Regions from separate parts of the Lysinibacillus irui genome, predicted to be linked through region 3. Evidence: predicted binding sites of a transcription regulator. Region 3 holds the regulator's gene; each other region holds the start of a gene.

Region 1 (4,739 bases), 680 kb from region 3:
TCATTTAATTTATCTAATAGCTCTTTATTCCCCTTTTGAACCATAAAGCCATAGTATTCTTTTTCGAATGCATCATCTTCAATTACTTTTAGTTTTTGATCTGGATGAGCTTTAATATATTCATAAACTACTGCATTATCTCCAATAGCTGCATCAACGTTTCCATTTAACATCTCTTGAATAGCGATTGGCTGACTTTCAAAAGCCATAATATTTGTACTTGCTTCACCTTGTAACTTTTTCGCTGCCATATGACCAGTAGCATTAATTTGAACGGATACCTTTTTATCTTTTAGTTCTTCTAATGACTTAATCTTTGAATCTTCTTTCACAACGATTAGTAATTGAGATTCATAGTATGGTTCTGTAAAATCAAATGATTCTTTACGCTCTTCCGTGATTGTGATCCCAGAAGCACCGATATCTGTTTCGCCATTTTTAATTGTTTGGAAAACAGGCTCCCAACCAATATTATTCCATTCAACCTCAAAATCCATTTCATCCGCAATAGCTTGTAAAATATCGACATCAATCCCTACAATTTTCCCTGAATCGTCAACAGATTCAAATGGTGCAAAAGTAGCCTCTGTACCTACTTTATATACTTTCTTCCCATCTCCGCCATCTTCTGAAGGTGTACTACCTGAGGATGCATCATCTTTTGTTCCGCAACCTGCAAGTGCTAATGTTAAAGCTGCTATCATCATCAATAACATCCATCCTGTTTTTTTCATTGTTTTTCCCCCTGTTTCGATAATATTCCGAAATGCGTATTATTTTTCGCAATTCGGAAATGTTAGACTATTAGGTCAATTATATTAACATTATAGTAATTAGACAACAACTTTTCACATAAAACTAAATATTTTTTCATATAAATTTATATTAAATGCATATAATTAGATAAAATATGTATAAATAACAAGAAATCAAACCTAAAACTAATATATATACAATATAAACGATGCCAATTTTCGATAAATTTTGGCAAAAAAAAAGAATCCCCTCAGAAAGGATTCTTTTTTTGACTATGACTAGTCCACGTACAGTATGTTCACTAAAAAATAATTTGGAGTTGTTGCTTTTTTGAAGGTTTGAAAGGAACAAATAGGGGAATAATGCCAACTAGGACAGTATTCCCTTACTTTTTCCTCTCTATCTCCACTAAGCAGGCTGCTAAACTACTTATTAGGAGACGAGCTATAACAAGTATATCTATAATCAGTAAAATGGCGCCCTCGGAGGGAATCGAACCCCCAGTGCAAGAACCGGAATCTTACGTGTTATCCATTACACCACGAGGGCAAAAGCACAAAAAAAAAGTACTCACTCTAGGCTTACGAAAAGCATGATGTAGATAATCCTCATTTTTGAAGCATACCTGCAAAATAGTGTCCTGTACTTTAAACTTATAACCTTAACTATTATACAAACGTATCTCACAAAATACAACCATAGAATGCAAAAACAATATATTTTTTTTAATTTCACTTTAGCAGGGTTAATATTTGACCTTCCCTGACTATAATGTGTATGATAAGGATACAGCTGAAATAACAATGGAAATTTCAGCAAAGGTATTCGAATTTAGTTTTTTAAGGAGGATTTAACATGAATTTAATTCCTACAGTTATTGAACAAACAAGTCGTGGTGAACGTGCATACGATATTTACTCACGTCTGCTTAAAGACCGTATTATCCTTTTAGGAAGTGCTATTGATGACAATGTAGCTAACTCTATTGTCGCACAGCTTCTTTTCCTACAAGCAGAAGATCCAGATAAAGATATCTCTCTTTACATCAATTCACCAGGTGGATCTATTACGGCTGGTATGGCTATCTACGACACAATGCAAATTATTAAGCCACAAGTTCAAACAATTTGTATTGGTATGGCTGCGTCAATGGGAGCATTCTTACTTGCTGCTGGGGAACCTGGTAAACGTTTTGCATTACCAAATGCAGAAGTCATGATTCACCAACCACTAGGTGGTGCACAAGGTCAAGCGACGGAAATTGAAATTGCTGCTAAACGTATTTTATTCTTACGTGAAAAATTAAACGGCATTTTATCTGAACGCACTGGTCAACCACTTGAAGTCATTGCAAGAGACACAGATCGTGATAACTTCATGACTGCTGAGCGAGCTAAAGAATACGGTTTAATCGACCATATTATGCATCGTAGCGATAATAAATAAAAAACAGAAGGCATCACAGATTTGCTCTGTGATGCCTTTATTGTATTGAAAAATAAATTTTTTTGTGAAAGGTGATAATGTTCTCCCTACTCATTTTAAGCGTCACTCTTAGAGGATCAACGTCACAAATGAGATAAGGAGCGAACGTAATGAGTGAAGCGGCTCATCGGACGCCTCTGGGGAAAGGACGCGGGCGGAACGGAACATTTATTCAACAACATAAAGGCACCACAGAATTGCTCTGTGGTGCCTTTATGTTCGATAATATTACAAATGTTTAATCTTCTTTTTCGATAAGTGTTGCCAATGCTGTAACCGCTTGCTCGGCATCGTTACCTTCACTGCTTAAAGTAACTTCGGTACCTTTAGCGACAGCTAGACTCATGACACCCATAATTGATTTCGCATTTACTTTTTTCTCATCTTTTTCTAGAAAGATATCAGCACTAAAACGATTTGCTTCTTGCACAAATAGTGCTGCTTGTCTAGCTTGTAGTCCTAATTTTAATTTGACCTGGACTCTTCTCTCAATCATTCTCAAAACTCCCCTTCACTACCGTTCATCTATTAGTTTTATCTTACCTTACTTACTAGCAAAAGAACAATAAGCGATTACGCATGACATTCATACCTGAAAAGTATGAAAACTTAACCACCTATTTTTTCACCGCGTCTTAATGCTTCCGCAATTTCGTCAATTTTTCTTAATCGATGGTTAACGCCTGATTTACTAACCGTTCCACTGGAAACCATTTCACCAAGCTCTTTTAACGTAACATCTTGGTATTCTACACGTAGACGTGCTATTTCACGAAGCTTCTCTGGCAGTTGATCAAGGCCAATTGAATTTTCAATAAATCGAATATTCTCCACTTGCCGTAATGCTGCACCTATGGTCTTATTTAAATTGGCTGTTTCACAGTTTACAATACGGTTGACACTATTGCGCATATCTCGCAATATCCGAACATCTTCAAACTTCATCATAGCCTGGTGGGCACCAACAATATTAAGGAAATCTGAAATTTTTTCTGCTTCCTTTAAATACGTCACAAAACCTTTTTTCCGTTCAATTGTTTTAGCATTGAGCTCAAATTCATTCATTAAATCCATTAATGCTTCACCATGCTCTTTATATAAAGAATATATCTCTAAATGATAGGCTGATGTTTCTGGATTATTGACAGAACCTCCTGCTAAAAATGCACCTCTTAAATACGCTCTTTTTTGTCCACTCTTTTTAATGAGCTCTCTTGAGATTGTATGATTAAATTGAAAGTCGTCTGAGATGATTTCTAAATCAATTAACAGCTCACGTGCACCTTCTCTTACACGGCATATATACACATTATTTTTTTTAAGTCGCATTTTCTTGCGAACTAGTAATTCCACATTGTATGGATATAACTTTTTCATAATCGTATATAATCTTCTAGCTATTGCAGCGTTTTCAGTTTGCACGTCTAAGCTTAGTTGTTTATTTGCAAAGGATAATGAACCATTCATACGAATTAGGGCAGAAACTTCTGCTTTCATACAATGATTGTCCGCTTCTATTTGCGTCAGTTCTTTTTTTGTTTCAGAAGCAAAAGACATATCACGCCCCCCTTTCAATCATATTTCTATGTATATGTTATCTTACCATATACAATAAACGTATTATGTTTCTATAATCGGTCTATTTACCTTTTGATGGTAAATATCAGCGTAATCTACTAGCCATTCTGCAACATTTGCAGCATTATGTCGAACAGTTCCATCCTGCCTAATAGTCGCAATGTCACGTTTAATTACCTCTAAACCCATACTTTCAAGCTTTGCCACATCAAATGTTACTGGTTCAGCTCTTTCTTCTTTATACAGTTCTTTTACTGGAATTGGGAGTTCTTCATCATTTACTAAAATAGAATCAATAAAATCGTTGCCAACATGCTTATGTATGGCTGCTACATGATCGCCTGCTGTATAAGAAATGGTTTCACCTTTTTGCGTCATTAAATTACAAACATATATTTTTCTTCCTTTTGCTTTCACTACAGCTTCACCAATCTCCTTCACAAGCAGATTGGGAATGATACTTGTATACAAGCTTCCAGGACCGATTAAAATATAGTCTGCACGATGTATGGCACGAATAGCTTCTGGTAACGGTTGCACATTTTCAGGTACTAAAAAAACGCGATTAATGCGCTTTGTTGCTGTTGGTATTTTGGATTCTCCTTCGATAATTGAACCGTCCTCTAGCACAGCATGTAGGTTTATTTTTTTATTTGCAGCTGGTATAACGCGACCATGAACTTTTAAAACCTTTCCCATTTCACTTATAGCATGGCTGAAATCGCCTGTAATATCAGTAAGAGCTGTAAGCATTAAGTTTCCCAAAGAATGTCCTCGTAAATCCTCTGATGCTGAAAAACGGTACTGAAACATTTGCTCAACAAGTGGCTCAATATCTGATAATGCTGCAATGACATTGCGAACATCACCAGGTGGTGGAATATCGTAGTCATCACGTAAACGGCCAGAAGAACCACCAT
Region 2 (4,739 bases), 820 kb from region 3:
ATTAATGCAATATATCGTAACGTTCATATGGTCATTCCTACTAGTTTCTATGTTAAACTATGTAGTCAGCTCTGTACTTGGTGTACCATTTGATTTTAAAACAGGGGCAATCGTTTCAGTTGTATTCTCTATTCTTATCTTTATTATTGGAGCAATCATTCCAAACGACCCTACACCAGAAGCTGCAGACCATCATTAATTCAGCTAGAAAAAACCTGTTCAGCATCATGCCGAACAGGTTTTTTCTGTTATTTTTCCACCACACATTGACCATCACACATTTTTACATGCAATGTTTCCCCCGGTAAAACCTCACCACGTAGGAGTTCTCTTGCCACTGCTGTTTCAATATGTCGTTGGACAAAGCGTTTTAGTGGTCTTGCGCCAAATTGAGCATCGGCACCTTGCTGTACTACCCAATTAATCACTTCTTGCTCAACAGATAATGTAATTTCTTGCTCTGCCACACGTTTAATCAGTTGCTCAACGTACTTCCAAGCGATTGCTGTAAAATGCTTAGTCGATAGTGCATGGAAGAAAATAATATCATCCATTCGATTTAACAGCTCTGGTTTAAAATGTTGTCTAAGCGCAGTCATAACTAAGTCCTCAACAGAGGCATCGTCTTCTTTTGCCTCCATTAAATAACTAGACCCAATATTCGATGTTAAAATAACTACTGTATTTGTAAAATTAACCATACGACCTTGACTATCAGTGATACGCCCATCATCTAAAATTTGCAATAAAATATTAGCCACATCTGGGTGAGCTTTTTCAATTTCGTCAAGTAGGACGACAGAATAAGGGTTGCGGCGAACGGCTTCGGTTAATTGTCCCCCTTCCTCATAGCCGACATAGCCTGGAGGGGCACCAACTAGACGAGATACACTATGCTTCTCCATATATTCACTCATATCAATTCGGATAAAATGTTCCTCAGAATCAAATAATTGAGCAGCAAGGGCTTTGGCAAGCTCTGTTTTACCAACACCTGTTGGACCTAAAAATAAAAAGCTTCCAATCGGGCGATGTGGATCTTTAATGCCTGCACGTGCACGCCACACAGCTTCTGTCACTAGTTGAACCGCTGTATCTTGCCCTACTACACGTTCATGCAATGTATCCTTTAAACGTAAAAGTTTTTCACGCTCACCCTCCACTAATTTTGTCACAGGGATGCCAGTCCAACGTGAAACAATTGAAGCAATTTCATCAGCCGTCACTTCTTCTCGTAAAATACGAGACTCTGCGCCATTTTCTAATTGTTTTTCTAATGCCTGAATTTCTTTTTCAAGAGTTGGAATTTTGCCATGACGTAATTCAGCAGCTTTATTTAAATCATATTTACTTTCCGCTTCATCTAAATCTCGACGGTATTTATCTAATGTTTCTCGTTTTTTCTGAATGTCATGCAACATTTCCTTCTCAGCTTCCCATTGTTTTCGCATTCCTTCAGAGGATTCTTTTAACTTTGTTAATTCCTCAGTCAATTGCTCAAGGCGTTTTTTACTTGCTTCGTCCTTTTCCTTACGTAATGCCTGTTCCTCAATTTCTAGCTGCATGATACGACGGGTCACAGCATCTAATTCCTGTGGCATGGAATCGATTTCCGTACGAATCATTGCACACGCCTCATCAATCAAATCTATCGCCTTATCTGGTAAAAATCGCTCTGTAATATACCGATTAGATAGTTCTGCTGCCGCAACAATGGCTCTGTCATGAATACGTACAGCATGATGTAACTCAAAACGTTCTTTTAAGCCACGTAAAATAGACACTGTATCTTCAATAGAAGGCTCACGCACAAGTACTTGCTGGAATCGACGTTCTAATGCAGGATCTTTTTCAATATACATACGATATTCGTCTAATGTCGTAGCCCCTATACAGTGTAATTCACCACGCGCCAGCATAGGCTTTAACATATTTCCTGCATCCATAGCGCCGTCTGTTTTACCGGCACCAACAATGGTATGGATTTCATCAATAAATAAAATAATTTGCCCTTCCGAATCTTTTACCTCTTTTAAGACACCTTTTAAGCGTTCTTCAAATTGACCACGGTAACTTGCACCCGCGATTAAAGCACTCATATCTAGCTCATATAGGACACATTCTTTCAAGCCCTCTGGCACATCGCCTTTCACTATACGCTGTGCTAAACCCTCGACTATAGCTGTTTTACCAACACCGGGCTCACCAATTAATACAGGATTATTTTTCGTTTTGCGTGTTAAAATACGAATGACATTTCTAATTTCCTCATCACGTCCAATAACGGGATCCATTTTGCCATTTTTTACTTCTTCAATTAAATTTCGTCCAAATTGCTCTAATGGTTTTTTATTATCAGTTTGTTGAAATTGCATAGCTAGCACTCCTTTACCTTAATGTTTCGCATAATTTCTATACCCATTCTTGTTCTTTCGAAAAGTTTGACCTTTTTTGACTAACTTTATTTTACATCACTCGACAATTCTAAGCAAAGAAATAGCTCTAAAATTTATCACTTAAAAATGGAAATTTACGTTATAATAGTAGGTATGTTTCTATGTTTTAGTATCGAAAAATCCACTATCCTTTTGTAATAATCGACATTTATTACAAAAAGAAAGCGATGTGTTGGAGATATGGTTTTATTGGATAATATGTTTGAAAAAATTAAGGATCTTTTTCAAAAGCACGGTGTCTTTATCAAGGTGAATAAAGGGAATAAAATTTTTCTAGAGGGTGAACGGGCAAAAGAAATTTATTACATCAAATCAGGTGTAATTTCGATTAGCCAAGAAACGGAGACTGGCAAGGAGTTAACCATCCGTATTTGTGGTCCTGACAGTATAATTGGAGAGGGATCGTTGTTTTGTAATCTCGTCTATAATTCCATGACTGCAAAAGTTTTAGAACCTTCTACGCTGTATGTTTTAAGTCGCAAATCTTTGGAGCATTTATTAGAAGAACAGCCTACTGTCATGGTGGAATATATGAAGTGGTTACAAACAGAAAACTTGAAGCATCAAAGCCGTTTGCGTGATTTAGTGTTAAATGGTAAAAAAGGTGCTTTATTTTCAACGCTCATTCGACTTTCTAATACGTATGGTAAATCATTAGAAAATGGCTCTATTTATATTGATTTCCAGCTAACAAATACTGAAATAGCGAATTTGTGTGCGACCAGTCGTGAGATGATTAATCGGATGTTAAATGATCTAAAAAAACACGACATTGTCACTTTCGATAAAGGTTTTATTACAATTCATGATTTACAGTTTTTAAAAAATGAAATTGCTTGTGAAAATTGTCCATTACAAATATGCCGTATCGATTAATTTCGTTACATGCAAAATCCCTGCCTATTAAAATAAGCAGGGATTTTCTTCTGTTTCAGATTAACGTACGCCTAGTGCCATTTTTGCATAGCGAGACATTTTATCTTTTGACCAAGGTGGGTTCCATACAATGTTAACATTTGTATTTTTCACTTCTGGAAGCTCCCCTAATGCTGTGTTTACTTGGTCCACAATGACCGGTCCAAGTGGGCAACCCATAGATGTTAACGTCATTGTTACAGTCGCTACCCCTTCATCATCTAAATCTACATCATATACTAAACCTAAGTTGACAATATCAATTCCAAGCTCAGGGTCAATTACGTTTTCTAATGCACCTAACATGCTGTCTTTCATATCCTGATCCATTCGTATTTCTCCTTCCATCATAGTGTTAACCTTATCATAGCAGATGCATCATATTATGCCAAATGCTGTGCAAGCCAGTCAGTTGCTGCTAGCATACCGTCACGTGGTACAGCATGTCCAGCCTTTTTATTTACCATGAACTTTAAATGTTCAGGGTTTGCTTGATAGTATTCCCGTAATGTCTCATAAAATTTATACGTTTCGCGGAAAGGTACCGTTTTATCTAATTCTCCATGCCAAAAGAAGACAGGGCGACCTGCGAACTTTTCTGGTGTTAGACTGACATCGTATTTTGCTAGGTGCTCATTTATTTTTTCTACTTCTTCCTCTGAAATCGGTAAATTCACACCATTTTTTGCGAATTGCTGTAACTGATACTCACCCAATTTAACAAAATTAGGCGCACCCATACATATTGCAGCTGTTTGTATCCAATCATACAGTTTAAGACAGCCTGATGTGACAATGCCCCCCATAGAAGTGCCGGCTATGCCAATATTATGATTAGCTAATAAATTTTTATTGTTTAACTCATCATATATTTGTTGCACTTCATGAATAGAATTTAAGACAATGTCCCAAAATTTTAAGTTCATTTGCATCTCTGATAGGCCTTCACTGCGATCACCATGGAATTTTGCATCTGGTAATAGGACACGCACCCCTTTATGCACCAATTGATATGCATAGTGTAAGTTATGTTCTTTTGCACTCATAAAGCCGTGTAAAAAAATCACTACCGGGGTTTCTTCATTCATATTGTCTGAATGTATATGTAATAAAGGAATATTTCCCCACACTTCTTTTTCTACAAACATTTTTGTCACTCCCAACTCTTGTCTCATCTTTATGTTAGCAAACTTTTTTCACTGTGACAAAATTTTGACGAATGAAAGACAAAGAGATACTATTCAAACTATAGGAAAGGGGCAACGAGCTATGAAACCGCATTTAATCGTATTAGACTTAGACGGTACTTTATTAACAGACCAACAACAAATTTCAGCAAAAACGAAAAAAACATTATTGCAGGCTAAG
Region 3 (4,739 bases):
TGTCACGAAGGATTTCAGGCACTTCGTTATTTATAATTTGCTGTGCTAGCCCCTCCGCAATAGCTGTTTTACCAACACCAGGCTCACCAATCAATACAGGGTTATTTTTAGTACGACGTGATAAAACCTCGATGACACGTGTAATTTCCTTACTTCGACCAATAACAGGGTCTAATGTACCTTCACGTGCAATTTGTGTTAAATCACGTGCTAGGCTATCTAATGTTGGAGTATTGGCAGCTTGTGCTGCTTGTTGTCCAGATTGTGCATTATCGTTATTACCTAGTAGCAATAGTACTTGTTGACGTGCTTTATTTAAACCGACACCGGCGTTATTTAGGACACGAGCTGCCACCCCTTCTCCTTCACGAATAAGGGCTAGTAGCAAATGCTCTGTGCCGATATATGAGTGACCTAATTTACGTGATTCGTCAACTGATAGTTCAATTACTTTCTTAGCTCTTGGCGTATAATGAACAATTGGGCCAACGTCTTCTTTACCCTTACCAACTAACTCTTCAATACCAGCTTCAATTCTTTGAGGACTAATATCAATAGCTTCTAACGCTTTTGCAGCAATACCGCCGCCTTCACGTATAAGCCCTAATAGAATATGCTCTGTGCCAATAGATTCGTGCTTCCAACGAATAGCCTCTTCTTGAGCAAGCTGTAATACTTTTTGCGCGCGTTGTGTAAAACGATTAAACATCATATAAATCCTCTCCTTTTTCCCCATTTATAGGCTTATTCGTATATTCTCGAGATAACGCCTCACGAAGCATTTCTGCTCGTACACGATCTCGTTCAGCAGGGGGCAGTGCCTCGCCTGCATAGTGCTGTAAAAAACCTGGTTGCATACTGACAACACACTCATTTAACGTTGTTGCATGAATACCTGCAATCAACTCTAAATCCACACCTAGACGAACATTAGATAGACAGGTAGCTGCTTCCTCACTTGTTAAAATTCTCGCATGAGTTAGAGTACCTAAAGCTCGATATACTCTATCTTCTAGAGCAAGCTCCGCTTTTTCCATCAATTTACTTCTTGCATGTCGTTCTTTCTGAATAATCTTTTCAGCGACACTTTGGATATCTGCTAAAATGTCCTCTTCTGTCTTACCAAGAGTAATTTGGTTAGACACTTGATAAACATTGCCTAAATTTTCGCTGCCTTCTCCGTATATACCTCTTACAGTCATGCCTAAGCGTGTCATAGCATTAATAATTTGATTCATTTGTCCCGTTAAGGTTAGGGCAGGTAAATGCATCATGACGGATGCTCGGAGACCCGTACCAATATTCGTCGGACAACTTGTTAAATAGCCAAATGTATCTCGGAAGGCGTAAGGTAATACCTTCTCTAGAATACGATCAATTTTATTTGCTTGTTCATAAGCACTTTGAAGTTGAAAACTTGCTGTCATACATTGAATGCGCAAATGATCTTCTTCATTCACCATAATGCTAACGGATTCATCTTCAGAAAGTAGGATAGAGCCCACTTGTTCTTTTTTAGCTAATTGCGGACTAATTAAGTGCTTTTCGACAAGAATTTGACGCTGCAAAGGTGTTAAATCCTTTATAGCAAAATAAGCATAATCATTTTGAAGCGTTGGGCTATCACTTACTGCATGTGTAACTGCCTGCTCCACTTGCAATGCTTCATTCTCTGAGAATGCCAGCGGAAAACGATAACCATCTAAATTTCGAGCAAGGCGAATACGTGTACTAATGACAATATCTGAATAATCATCCTCGATATGCATCCAAGATGGCGTCGCACGCTCTAAAAATGATTCAATCATCATGTCACATCACCACCTTCAAATTGCAGCTGCTTCTCTAACTCTTTGACTTCATCTCGAAGCTTAGCCGCCTCTTCAAATTGTTCTTCATCAACAGCCGATTTCATTCGCTTACGAATATCCTCAATTTGCTTTTTAATTACATACACATTACTGCGAGCGCCAGGCATTTTTCCGATGTGTTGGGGTCCTGCCTGGATGCGATTAAAGAGCTTTGGTAAATGCTCACTAAATGTGTCATAACAGCTTGGGCATCCAAATTTCCCTTCTTTTAAAAATTGTTTATACGAAAATCCACATTGTGGGCATGTTTGCTGTTGTGGTTGTACTTGTTGTTTTTCTCCAACCTTTTGCCACGTTGGTGAGCCAAACCAGTTTGATAATAACTGTTGTATAGAAACTGGCTCTTGTTTAAATTCTGCATGAAATGGATGGAACTGTGAGGCGCAGACGTCACAATAATGGTGCTCCACCTTTTGCCCATTTTGAACTTGTGTTACTGTAACTGTTGCATTACGTTGTTTACAATGTTCGCATATCATTCCCATCACCTCACTATTTTTGCTGTTCATATTTGATTGTTGTCAGCATCGCTCGCAATATTTTTGATCGAATGGTATCTCTTAGAGGGAGATGTAAATCGATCGTTGAGCGATCAATTGCTGCTAACATTAATTTCGCTTCTCGTTTTGAAATTACCTGCTCATCGATAAGCCGATATATTAAATCCTCTGCCATCGTTTGTGAGGCTCCACCTTCAATTTGCCTGAGAACATCATCGATTAAATCAATCTGTGAATTCGCGCGGACACGTAAAATTCGAATGTATCCACCACCACCACGTTTGCTCTCAACAAGGTAACCTCGCTCGGCAGTAAATCTTGTATTAATGACATAATTTATTTGTGATGGGACACATTGAAATTTATCAGCAATCTCACTACGTTTAATTTCAATATGCCCTTCTCCACCTAATTCAAGTACTTGCTTTAAGTAACCTTCTATGATGTCTGATATATTACGCATTTTAGGAATACACCTCGCTTGCTTCACTGACTTTGACTATCTTTGACTTTCTTTGAGTATATTATACAAAACGCTTGAAAATAATTGCAATGATTTCGCCCATAGAAAATGAAAAGTACTGAAATTGGCTATTTTATGCTCTTGAAACTAGCTCTTTTTTTATCATATCTGTTCGGTTCTCTATTTCCTCATACACTTAATGTACCCTTATTAGCCATAGAAAAAACGCAAGCATATGCAACTAGCATATACTTGCGTTTATAAAAATTTATACCCAACGTCCAACTATTGGATAACGCCAAGGTTCATCAGACAGTGCTTTAACGATACCGATAATCGGTACAACAAATAGCATAATGCCGAAAATAAGTAAAAACGGTAATCCAATAAGGACAAAGCTTAAAACAACAGAAATAGCAATTAAAACTCCCATAACGATTTGGAATAGCAATGCTTGAATGGAAATTGCTTTCACTTCCTCATCAGAACTAATTAAGAAGAAAATAATGGGTACTAACCATGGCGCAAAAAATGCACTAGCGTGTATGATTACTTTAGACCATTTACTCTCCATATATATCAACCCTTTCTTATCCTTTGTTTATGTTTTATGTACTTCTATTTACGGAACTATACCCGTAATAGTTTCACATTGAATTGGATTTTTAAAAATTTTTTTGGAAGGCAGTGATGCATGATGGAATTTAACAATACTTTAGCAAATGAATATGAAAAAGGTATTCGTCGTACTTTACCAAGCTATGATGCAATGCTTCGTTTAATACAAACCTTTTATCATTCTACATTGCCTGAAAAGGCTGAGATTTTAATCGTAGGTTCAGGAAGCGGCAACGAGATTTTACAACTTGCAGAAGGCAGACCCTTTTGGTCATTTACTGGCATTGATCCCTCAGAATCCATGCTCAAAATAGCTAAAGAACGTTTAAAATCACTAACCAATAGGATGTCATACCATCAAGGAACAATACTAGATACTCAGTTATCTACTGAAAATTATGATGCAGCCAGCCTAGTACTCGTCCTTCATTTTATTCAGGATTATGAGGATAAGCTATCGACATTGAAAGAAATAGCAAAACATTTAAAACCCGGTTCCCCCTTTGTCCTTGTCTCAAAATATGGTGAACCTGGTTCGATCGAAACAGAGCTTCAATTTGATTTATGGCGTTCCTATTGGTTACAACATACAAAGCTTTCGGTATCCGATGTAGCAGAAATGGAAAAATCCATTCGCTCCCTTTCCTTTATGCGAGAAGAAGATATTGTGACATTGTTACAGAAAGCGGGTTTTATAAAACCTAGTAGATTTTTTGCCACTACTTTGTTTGGTGGATGGGTATGCTTTAAAGAGGAGCATTAAATAAATATTTTGTAGTAATAACTTTGAGGTGAAAGCTGTGATAAGCACCATTGGCATTACAAAAAAACAACAACTACTAAAAGATTTCCCTTTGGAAACTATACATCAGCAAGAGTTTGAATGGTATTGGGTTGATTTTAACTGTCCTACTGCAGAGGAGGAATCCTTGCTGGATTCATTTTTTCATTTCCACCCGCTAGCTATTGAAGATTGCTTAATGCGCTTACAGCGTCCAAAGCTCGATTTTTACGATGATTTTCATTTTTTTGTTATTCATCGATTAAACGAAGAGACATTAGGAGCGGAAGAGGTAAATATCTTTGCCTCTAATAAATATATTGTGACATTCCATAAGAACCCTGTACCCGAAATAGAGAGGGTTCAAAAACTTTTGGAAAACCAGCCAAAGAATTGGGAACGTGGCACTGTTTACCTAACTTATCAAACTATAGATAAAATCGTTGATAGTTATTTCCCTCTTGTTTATAAAATTGAGGATCATTTAAATGCACTAGAAGGCGAGC

Evidence for each region. Region 3 encodes CtsR, which represses protease genes until heat stress. Its sites were predicted from a motif close to ATGGTCAATAAAGGTCAAACA; they were not measured.
Region 1: the regulator CtsR is predicted to act here: its motif matches at 1,506-1,526, upstream of clpP (ATP-dependent Clp endopeptidase proteolytic subunit ClpP).
Region 2: the regulator CtsR is predicted to act here: its motif matches at 2,439-2,459, upstream of OU989_RS03250 (ATP-dependent Clp protease ATP-binding subunit).

The regions. Positions count from the first base shown of each region.
Region 1 is NZ_CP113527.1:3,635,794-3,640,532, forward strand. Features, by position in the region: gene OU989_RS18305 (basic amino acid ABC transporter substrate-binding protein) at 1-734, opposite strand, end outside; tRNA gene OU989_RS18310 (tRNA-Arg) at 1,231-1,305, opposite strand; gene clpP (ATP-dependent Clp endopeptidase proteolytic subunit ClpP) at 1,612-2,202, shown strand; gene OU989_RS18320 (hypothetical protein) at 2,352-2,483, shown strand; gene OU989_RS18325 (HPr family phosphocarrier protein) at 2,480-2,737, opposite strand; gene whiA (DNA-binding protein WhiA) at 2,851-3,798, opposite strand; gene OU989_RS18335 (gluconeogenesis factor YvcK family protein) at 3,862-4,739, opposite strand, start outside.
Region 2 is NZ_CP113527.1:686,660-691,398, reverse strand. Features, by position in the region: gene OU989_RS03255 (YjzD family protein) at 5-199, shown strand; gene OU989_RS03250 (ATP-dependent Clp protease ATP-binding subunit) at 249-2,375, opposite strand; gene OU989_RS03245 (Crp/Fnr family transcriptional regulator) at 2,637-3,332, shown strand; gene OU989_RS03240 (metal-sulfur cluster assembly factor) at 3,393-3,701, opposite strand; gene OU989_RS03235 (prolyl oligopeptidase family serine peptidase) at 3,755-4,519, opposite strand; gene OU989_RS03230 (Cof-type HAD-IIB family hydrolase) at 4,641-4,739, shown strand, end outside.
Region 3 is NZ_CP113527.1:4,314,961-4,319,699, forward strand. Features, by position in the region: gene OU989_RS21780 (ATP-dependent Clp protease ATP-binding subunit) at 1-712, opposite strand, end outside; gene OU989_RS21785 (protein-arginine kinase McsB) at 702-1,811, opposite strand; gene OU989_RS21790 (UvrB/UvrC motif-containing protein) at 1,808-2,350, opposite strand; gene OU989_RS21795 (CtsR family transcriptional regulator) at 2,364-2,834, opposite strand; gene OU989_RS21800 (DUF4870 domain-containing protein) at 3,103-3,408, opposite strand; gene OU989_RS21805 (class I SAM-dependent methyltransferase) at 3,529-4,215, shown strand; gene corA (magnesium/cobalt transporter CorA) at 4,253-4,739, shown strand, end outside.